4 regions of the Photorhabdus aballayi genome follow, and region 1 is predicted to be linked to each of the others. Evidence: predicted binding sites of a transcription regulator. Region 1 holds the regulator's gene; each other region holds the start of a gene.

Region 1 (2,213 bases):
TATCGTGAATACGTCAAGCAACTACCACTAGCAAATTTCTGGGCGTTAATTAACTGGGAATTTGTTACAGAAAATCTGGCTTAACAACCATCAGATTAATTCATTACTATTTGTTTTAATACTTAAACTGTTTTAACACTCAAAGGCAAAGGGCAGATAAACCACTGAGACTATCTGCCCAATTTCCTTTAACGTAAAGCCCAATTTTTAAATCATCTAATCAGTTCAAAACATCAGGCAAAGATCAAGCAAAGAGCGGCAAAAATGGCAATCATCACCAACGTGCTGACAGCAGTAAATAAACCAAGCTTCAAATCGGTATTCATAGAGCCTCCTCAGAATGAAAAGTTTATAACGACAAATACCAATCTATTGAGATGGTTAATTGCCCTTACACAAGGAAAAGCATAAATAGCGATTACCATACATTTTATAACACTGATTATTGCTTTCACTTTTGAGCCAGATCAGACAAAATCCAGGATTTATCGCTAACTTATTACCAGTGCCTGTGTAAAAGGGCTGGTAAGCGATTAACAAAACGTTTTAAATTTAGACCAAAAGGTCAGGAGTCTTTCACCTCATGGCAACGATCAAAGATGTGGCTAAGCACGCTGGCGTCTCAACCACTACCGTATCCCATGTTATTAATAAAACCCGCTTCGTCGCTGAAGATACTAAAGCTGCCGTTTGGGCTGCTATTAAGGCTCTGAATTATTCACCCAGTGCTGTAGCTCGCAGTCTGAAAGTTAACCACACAAAATCGATCGGATTACTGGCAACGTCCAGTGAAGCCCCCTATTTTGCTGAAGTCATTGAGGCCGTTGAAAACAGTTGTTATAGCAAAGGCTATACGCTGATTTTATGTAACTCACACAATAACATTGATAAACAGAAAGCTTATCTCGCCATGCTGGCGCAAAAACGTGTAGATGGACTGCTGATTATGTGTTCAGAATACCCGGAACAGTTGTTGGGAATGTTAGAAGATTATCGCAATATTCCAATGGTCGTCATGGATTGGGGACAAGTCAGAAGTGATTTCACCGATACGATTATTGATAACGCATTACACGGCGGTTATCTGGCTGGTCGTTATCTTATCGAGCGCGGTCATCGTGACATTGGCGCGATCCCCGGCCCTCTGGCACGAAATACCGGCGGCGGCCGCCATCAAGGATTCTTGAAGGCGTTAAAAGAAGCCAACATTCCGATTAGAGAAGAGTGGATTATTCAAGGGGATTTTGAGCCAGAATCGGGCTATAAAGCTATGCATCAAATCCTGAATCAAAAACAGCGTCCGACTGCGGTTTTCTGCGGCGGAGATGTTATGGCTATGGGGGCTATTTGTGCTGCCGATGAATTAGGATTACGCGTCCCACAGGATATTTCTATCATCGGCTATGACAATATACGCAACGCTCGTTATTTCTCTCCGGCATTGACCACCATTCATCAGCCAAAAGAACGACTGGGGCAAATGGCATTTTCTATGTTACTGGACAGAATAATCAACAAACGTGAAGATGCGCAAACTATTGAAGTACATCCTCGCCTGGTTGAACGACGCTCTGTCGTAGATGGCCCATTTATCGATTATCGTCGTTAATCCGCTCTATTCATCCTGAAGCCATTCAGCATTAAGTGTTTCACTATCGCCAAGATAGTCAAGCAGCCAACTTAATGCTGGAGAATGGCTGTTTTGTACCCATGCCAAACAACATGGACTGTCTGGTAAAGGCTGTTCCAATTCCAGCACGGCTAGTTTCTTCTGCCGAATAAGCGGCATTGCCCTATGCTTAGGCACCATTCCCACACATAACCCCTCATTCAAGCAAGACAGACCAGACTCCCAATCAGGAACCACTAGCCTGCGCTGATTATCCAGATTCCAAGTGTCACGCTTCGGTAAATTACGGGATGTATCTTCAAGGCACAAACTGGGATAAGGCCGCATTTGGTCATCAGATAGCGGACCCGGCGACTGAGTCAGCGCATGACCTGCGCTAACAACACATAGCCAGGGCATAAACCCCATATCTCGGAAACTATACCTTTCCCCGACTGGAGCTACCCGGGTTGCACCAATTGCAACATCAACTCGACTATCCACCAGCGCGTCCCATACACCATTAAACACCTCCTGATGAACAAAAAGCTCTATATCAGGAAAATGGTGATAGAAATTAAGAATAAGCTGACGACTACGTTCC
Region 2 (2,213 bases), on a different contig from region 1:
CTGCCATTAATAATCTGTCCACCTTTATCCAACAGATTCCCTTGCCCTGCTACCGCACGGATAGTACCGGTCGCATCAAACACCGCAGTCATCACCAGCGCCAACACACTGGGTAATACAATTGGCTGCAAAGCTCCCATAACATCCATGCTAAAAATCAGGGACAGGCCGTCATCTCCCAGACTCGGTACCTTAAAAAACCCTTGATATCTCACTGCCGGATCAAAAATCAGTCCAATAATAGAAATCACTACAATCACTAACAGCACACCGCCAGGGACTTTCAACCTTTCCAAGCCAAAAATAACAGCCAGCCCAAGCAAAGTCATCACAACCGGAAAAGAGGTGAACGCCCCCAAAGCAACAGGCAGACCTTCCAACGGGTTCTTAATGACCAGACCAACGCCGTTTGACGCAATCAGCAATAAAAACAGCCCAATACCAATCCCTGCACCATGCGCAATACCCATTGGTATATTGCGTAAAATCCAAGAACGAATACCGGTAACAGAAATCACCGTGAACAAGCACCCCATCAGAAATACCGCACCGAGTACAACCGGAATAGCGATTTGCTGTCCTAAAACCAAACTAAAAGCGGTAAATGCAGTTAACGAAATTGCACAACCAATTGCCATTGGCAAGTTAACCCATAGCCCCATTAACAAAGAACCAAAACCGGCAACCAAACAAGTCGCAATAAAGACCGCAGTATGGGGAAACCCTGCCTGTCCTAACATCCCTGGTACAACGATGACTGAGTAAACCATCGCCAAAAAAGTTGTAAGTCCTGCCAGAATTTCACGGCGTACCGTTGTGCCACGTTCAGTCAACTTAAAATACTGATCCAGTTTGCATTTAACTGGTGCCTGAGTGCCAGACATGTCGTTCCCCTGCATTATGTTCATGGTACTTCTTCCACTTTCTAATCAAACGAAAACGATTACTTCGCTTAATAACACAACAACATTGCACCAATCGGTTCAACAAATCACAAAAGCAATCGTTTGGCTTTCAGAATAGAAAACAGTGGGAGAATTTGAGGCGAAAGATTATCCAGTAATCATAGTGTCGAAATCAATAGCTAACCGTATTATTTAGCCAAGCATCAGAAGAATAACTTCTGGAGATTAAACCTTCACAGCACTAAAGCTCAATGTTCTGTGAATAATGATTCACTAAACGATCATTAATCTCGATGATTCAATCTTAGGATTCAGTTTGCTAGCCATTTGAAAAGAAAAGATTTACTCAGCGCTGGAGCGCTGGCTGCTCTGTTTACAGCCAGCTTTTACGCCTATACAACTGCCGACTGAACACTTCATCCATTATCAGTCTGTGGATTAAGCTGCTCCATTGTCGAAATCAGAAACAGCGCCGCAATGATAATAAGCAGAACAGGTAAACCTGATGGCGTCACTGAACTCGCCATACCTGCAAGCAGTGGCCCAAACAAACTCCCAATACCCCACAACATAGCCGCCGCCGCATTAGCCACTATCAGATCACTCCCTGAAAAATACTGACCAATTTGTACCAATGCAATGGTGTAGATAGCCCCCGCGGTTGCCCCTAAAACAATCAACAGAGGCCAGATAAGATATTGATGTGCCATAGCAAGTGGCAATAGCGCACTTGCTCCAAGCGTTACTACACCACAAGTCTGGTACAAGCGCATACGATTCATATGATCCGCCAGCCAACCAAACGGGAGTTGCATCAATGCATCACCACCAAGAACAACACTTATCATCAGTGCAGCTACCGCTTCGGTATACCCACAACTCATCCCGTAGATAGGTAACATAGAAAGAATGGTGCCGTCGAAAAAAGAAAAGAACAGCACGCCGCCACAGATCGCCGGAGCAACCTTCACAAATTGAACAATAGAAAAGTTGGGCTTCTCATTATGTTTCGGCAACTTATCGCCTTTCTTCTGATCTACCATGACAAAAAGCACCAATGAAAAGATATGGATCAGAGTACAAATCAGTATCGGCGTTTTATCTGCAACACCATAAAAAGCAATGATAGAAGGGCCAAGCAACTGACTGATAGTAAAAACCGTCGTATAAACAGCCAGTACCCTGCCTCGTTTATTCTCTTCAGAGAGCTCATTAATCCAGGTTTCACCCAAGCAGATCATTAACCCATTAGCAGCACCAGTAATTAGCCGCAGAGGAAAAAGCAACTCCATCGGCAACGAACCCAAA
Region 3 (2,213 bases), on a different contig from region 1:
CCGCAGGAAATAGACCTAACAGCATCAACATTAGCGCTACGGCATAACCTACACGGCGGCTGGCAACGCCAGTGAGTTGGATAACCCCGTTATTCTGCCCAAAACAAGAATTTGGGAAGGTATTAAATACGGCAGAAAGCATAGAATTTAAGCCGTTAGCTAAAACACCGCCTTTAATACGTTTCATATATAGAGGACCGCTGACCGGTTGCTCGGAAACATCAGACGTCGCGGTAATATCGCCGATAGTTTCCAGCGAAGTGACCATGAAAATCAACATTAGCGGGATAAGCAGATTCCAGTCAAAGGAAAGACCATAATAGAGTGGTGCGGGAATTGTCATGAGTGAGCTATTTTCTTGTACCGTTGTTGGTGGCAGCATACCCATTAGCCAGGCGGCAACATAACCGACTGCCATTGCAATCACCAGAGAAGCGACACGCAGATAAGGATTACGCTGTCGGTTCAGCAAAACAATGATAACCAACACAACGCCTGCCAGAAACAGATTTTCTGGAGAACCAAAAGTGTGATTTTCGATAGCAGAAAACCCGCCGCCGATAGAGGTCAACCCAACCTGAATGAGAGACAAGCCGATAATCATCACCACAACACCGGAAACCAACGGGGTGATAATTCGCCGGGCCAGATGCAATACGCGGGATAACAGAATTTCTGTGACGGATGCCGCCATTAGAGTGCCGAATAACGCTGCCATCATGGTTGGAATGTCGGCACCGCCGTTTTTCAATGCCAGCCCGCCCATGATCAGTGGGGAAACAAAGTTAAAACTGGTCCCTTGAATAGAAAGTAAACCAGAGCCGACAGGCCCCCAAGCTCGGATCTGGATTAATGATGCCAATCCTGAAGCAAACAGAGACATACTGATAATCCGCTGCGTATCGTGAGCAGGCAGCCCTAGCGCTTGGCAAATTAAAATTGCCGGCGTAATAACAGCGACAAACATTGCCAGTAAATGCTGACAGGCAGCAAACAACGTTTGTGGCAACGGTGGCCGATCTTCTAAGCGATAAATCAATTCACTAGCTGGTTTCTTCGGGGGTATTGTTTCAGTTTGTTCAGGGGATGAGGTGAGCATGGTGTGAAATTCCGGACTGACAAAGAGCGCATTTTAATGATCAATGGTGTAAAAGCAATCGTTTGCGTAAAAATGCTGTCACTTTCCATGATTTGCTCTGGTCACATTTTTATATGTTTTAACTTGTGTTTGTGGCAGATTTTTTTTCTAATCCAGCGTTGCCTGCTTTTGGCGTTCTCTAAAGGATGAGTATAACGTCGTAATAACTTACATAATTTTAACAATATAGCTGGGGTACATAGATGTATCATCTTGATGTTTATGGCACGCTCGTTGCATCCGCATTAGTACTATTACTTGGACGCAAACTTGTACAATCAGTCCCATTTCTTGAAAAATACACCATTCCTGAGCCGGTCGCTGGTGGCTTGTTAGTTGCTCTGATTCTTTTAGCCGTTCAACAAACAATAGGTTGGGAAATCAGTTTTGATTTGTCTCTTAAAGACCCTTTGATGTTAACTTTCTTTGCCACTATCGGCTTGAATGCCAATCTTTCCAGCCTGAAAGCGGGGGGAAAGGTCCTGTTCACGTTTGTCTTCGTCGTTGTTGGCTTATTGCTGGTTCAGAACACGGTGGGTATCGCTCTGGCTGAACTGTTAGGGCTGGACCCCTTAATGGGCTTACTGGCGGGTTCTGTTACGTTGTCTGGTGGTCATGGGACCGGCGCCGCTTGGGGTAAACTGTTTAGTGAGCGTTATGGTTTTGAAAATGCAACAGAAGTAGCAATGGCTTGTGCGACTTTCGGTTTAGTACTGGGTGGTTTGATTGGTGGCCCGGTTGCTCGTTTCCTGGTGAAAAATACCAAAACCCCAGGACTAAGGGGCGATGATACCGAGGTGCCGACAGCATTTGAAAAACCTTATACCGGGCGGATGATCACAGCATTGGTGATGCTGGAGACGATCGCCTTGATCGCTATCTGCCTGATGGCAGGTAATTTTGTATCTGAATTTTTGCAAGGTACATGGTTTGAACTACCGACATTCGTCTGTGTGTTATTTATCGGGGTTATCCTCAGTAACAGTCTGTCGGTGTTAGGTTTTTACCGAGTCTTTGACCGAGCGGTTTCTGTACTGGGTAACGTAAGCCTTTCCCTGTTTTTGGCAATGGCGTT
Region 4 (2,213 bases), on a different contig from region 1:
GAATGGTTTGTAAAAAAGGAGGCCGCTCATCTACGCCAATCGCACGACGGGTCATTTTCTTTATCCTCTTAATATTCTTGCGTTAGAACCAAAAAAAAGCCGACTCAAAAGTCGGCTAACTCATTATTTCGTACCAAATATTTTATCGCCTGCATCCCCCAGGCCGGGCACAATGTATCCCTGTTCATTGAGTCTCTCATCAATAGAAGCTGTATACAGTTCCACATCAGGATGGGCTTTTTCCAACGCAGCAATACCTTCAGGAGCAGCCACTAAAACCAGAACTTTAATTGACTGGCAGCCTGCTTTTTTCAGTAAATCAATAGTTGCAATCATAGAGCCGCCGGTTGCCAACATGGGGTCAACCACCAGCGCCATACGTTCATCAATATTGGAGGCCAGTTTCTGGAAATAAGGGACAGGTTCTAAGGTTTCTTCATTACGATAAACCCCTACGACGCTAATCCTGGCACTGGGAACATTCTCCAATACACCATCCATCATACCCAATCCTGCACGCAGAATAGGTACGACAGTTATTTTTTTACCTTTAATCTGCTCAACTGCTACCGGACCACACCAGCCATCAATAGTGACTTTTTCAGTTTCTAAATCAGAAGTTGCTTCATAAGTCAGAAGGCTTCCAACTTCTGCGGCCAGTTCACGAAAGCGTTTGGTGCTGATATCATGCGCTCGCATCAGGCCGAGTTTATGTTTAACAAGTGGGTGATTCACCTCAACGATCTTCATGGACCTCTCCTAACTGTATGTCATGTCGCCAGCAGACAAAAAAACGGCGAGATTATACCGTCTTTTAACCATAACACCACTACCAATCCGTTGATTTTCATCAAACATAGCTCTGCTTATAGAGAATTGAGATCCTAAACAAGAGTCTCGCAAACGTTTGCTTAGACTGTTAGAATTGTTACTATTCTGTCTTAATTTATCAAACGCAACCGCCTTGGGGGCTTCGAGTGACCAACAAAACCTCTCTCAGTTATAAAGATGCCGGTGTCGATATCGACGCCGGCAATGCCTTAGTCAACCGCATTAAAGGTGTTGTAAAACAGACCCGTCGCCCAGAAGTTATGGGCGGTTTAGGCGGATTTGGCGCTTTATGCGCATTACCACAAAAATACCGCGAACCCATTCTGGTTTCTGGTACCGATGGTGTCGGTACCAAGTTACGTCTGGCAATGGACCTCAAACGCCATGACACTATCGGCATTGACTTAGTTGCAATGTGCGTCAATGATCTGGTTGTGCAAGGTGCAGAACCCCTATTTTTCCTCGATTACTATGCAACCGGGAAACTGGATGTTGATACTGCTGCCAGCGTTATCACCGGTATCGCAGAAGGCTGTCAATTATCCGGCTGTGCTCTGGTTGGTGGTGAAACCGCAGAAATGCCGGGGATGTACCACGGTGAAGATTATGATGTTGCCGGCTTCTGCGTCGGCGTGGTTGAAAAATCAGAAATCATCGATGGCAGTAAAGTTCAGGCGGGTGACGCCTTGATTGCCCTAGCCGCCAGTGGTCCTCACTCAAACGGCTATTCTCTGATACGCAAAATCCTGGCCGTCAGCAACACCGATCCAGAAACAACAGAGCTTGAAGGAAAATCACTGGCGGATCACCTACTCGCCCCGACAAAAATTTATGTGAAATCCCTTTTATCCCTGATTGAACAGGTTGATGTTCACGCTATCGCTCATCTAACTGGTGGCGGTTTCTGGGAAAATATTCCTCGGGTTCTGCCTGAAAATACTCAGGCGCAGATTAACGAATCCAGTTGGCAATGGCCGGCCATATTTAACTGGCTGCAACAGGCTGGCAACGTTAGCCGTCATGAAATGTACCGGACATTCAACTGTGGTGTCGGGATGGTGATTGCATTACCGCCAACAGCCGTTGAACAAGCGATTGAATTACTCACTGCCGCCGGAGAGAAAGCCTGGCATATCGGCACTATCGCGACACTGAAAGAAGGTGAACAACAGGTCATTATTCAATGAAAAATATCGTTGTCCTCATCTCTGGCAGCGGCAGCAATCTCCAGGCGGTGATTGATGCCTGCCAACATAACAGAATCAATGGGCAGGTTTGCGCGGTATTTAGTAATACAGCAAATGCTTACGGTCTGTTACGCGCTAAACAGGCGGACATTCCCGCCCATGCCATTAGCCCGAAAAACTATGCAGATCGTCAGG

Evidence for each region. The regulator PurR, encoded in region 1, represses purine synthesis genes. The targets are predictions, from matches to a motif close to CANGCAAACGTTTGCNTG.
Region 2: a site for PurR is predicted at 997-1,014, ahead of OO184_RS19730 (NCS2 family permease). Genes of this name have one in related genera too.
Region 3: a site for PurR is predicted at 1,151-1,168, ahead of gltS (sodium/glutamate symporter). Genes of this name have one in related genera too.
Region 4: a site for PurR is predicted at 897-914, ahead of purM (phosphoribosylformylglycinamidine cyclo-ligase). Genes of this name have one in related genera too.

The regions. Positions count from the first base shown of each region.
Region 1 covers NZ_JAPFCD010000001.1:135,296-137,508, reverse strand. Annotated here, with positions in the region: gene purR (HTH-type transcriptional repressor PurR) at 584-1,609, shown strand; gene punR (DNA-binding transcriptional activator PunR) at 1,616-2,213, opposite strand, start outside.
Region 2 covers NZ_JAPFCD010000051.1:29,931-32,143, forward strand. Annotated here, with positions in the region: gene OO184_RS19730 (NCS2 family permease) at 1-884, opposite strand, end outside; gene OO184_RS19735 (MFS transporter) at 1,322-2,213, opposite strand, start outside.
Region 3 covers NZ_JAPFCD010000002.1:69,323-71,535, reverse strand. Annotated here, with positions in the region: gene OO184_RS01660 (uracil-xanthine permease family protein) at 1-1,099, opposite strand, end outside; gene gltS (sodium/glutamate symporter) at 1,342-2,213, shown strand, end outside.
Region 4 covers NZ_JAPFCD010000018.1:15,722-17,934, reverse strand. Annotated here, with positions in the region: gene uraA (uracil permease) at 1-55, opposite strand, end outside; gene upp (uracil phosphoribosyltransferase) at 124-750, opposite strand; gene purM (phosphoribosylformylglycinamidine cyclo-ligase) at 978-2,018, shown strand; gene purN (phosphoribosylglycinamide formyltransferase) at 2,015-2,213, shown strand, end outside.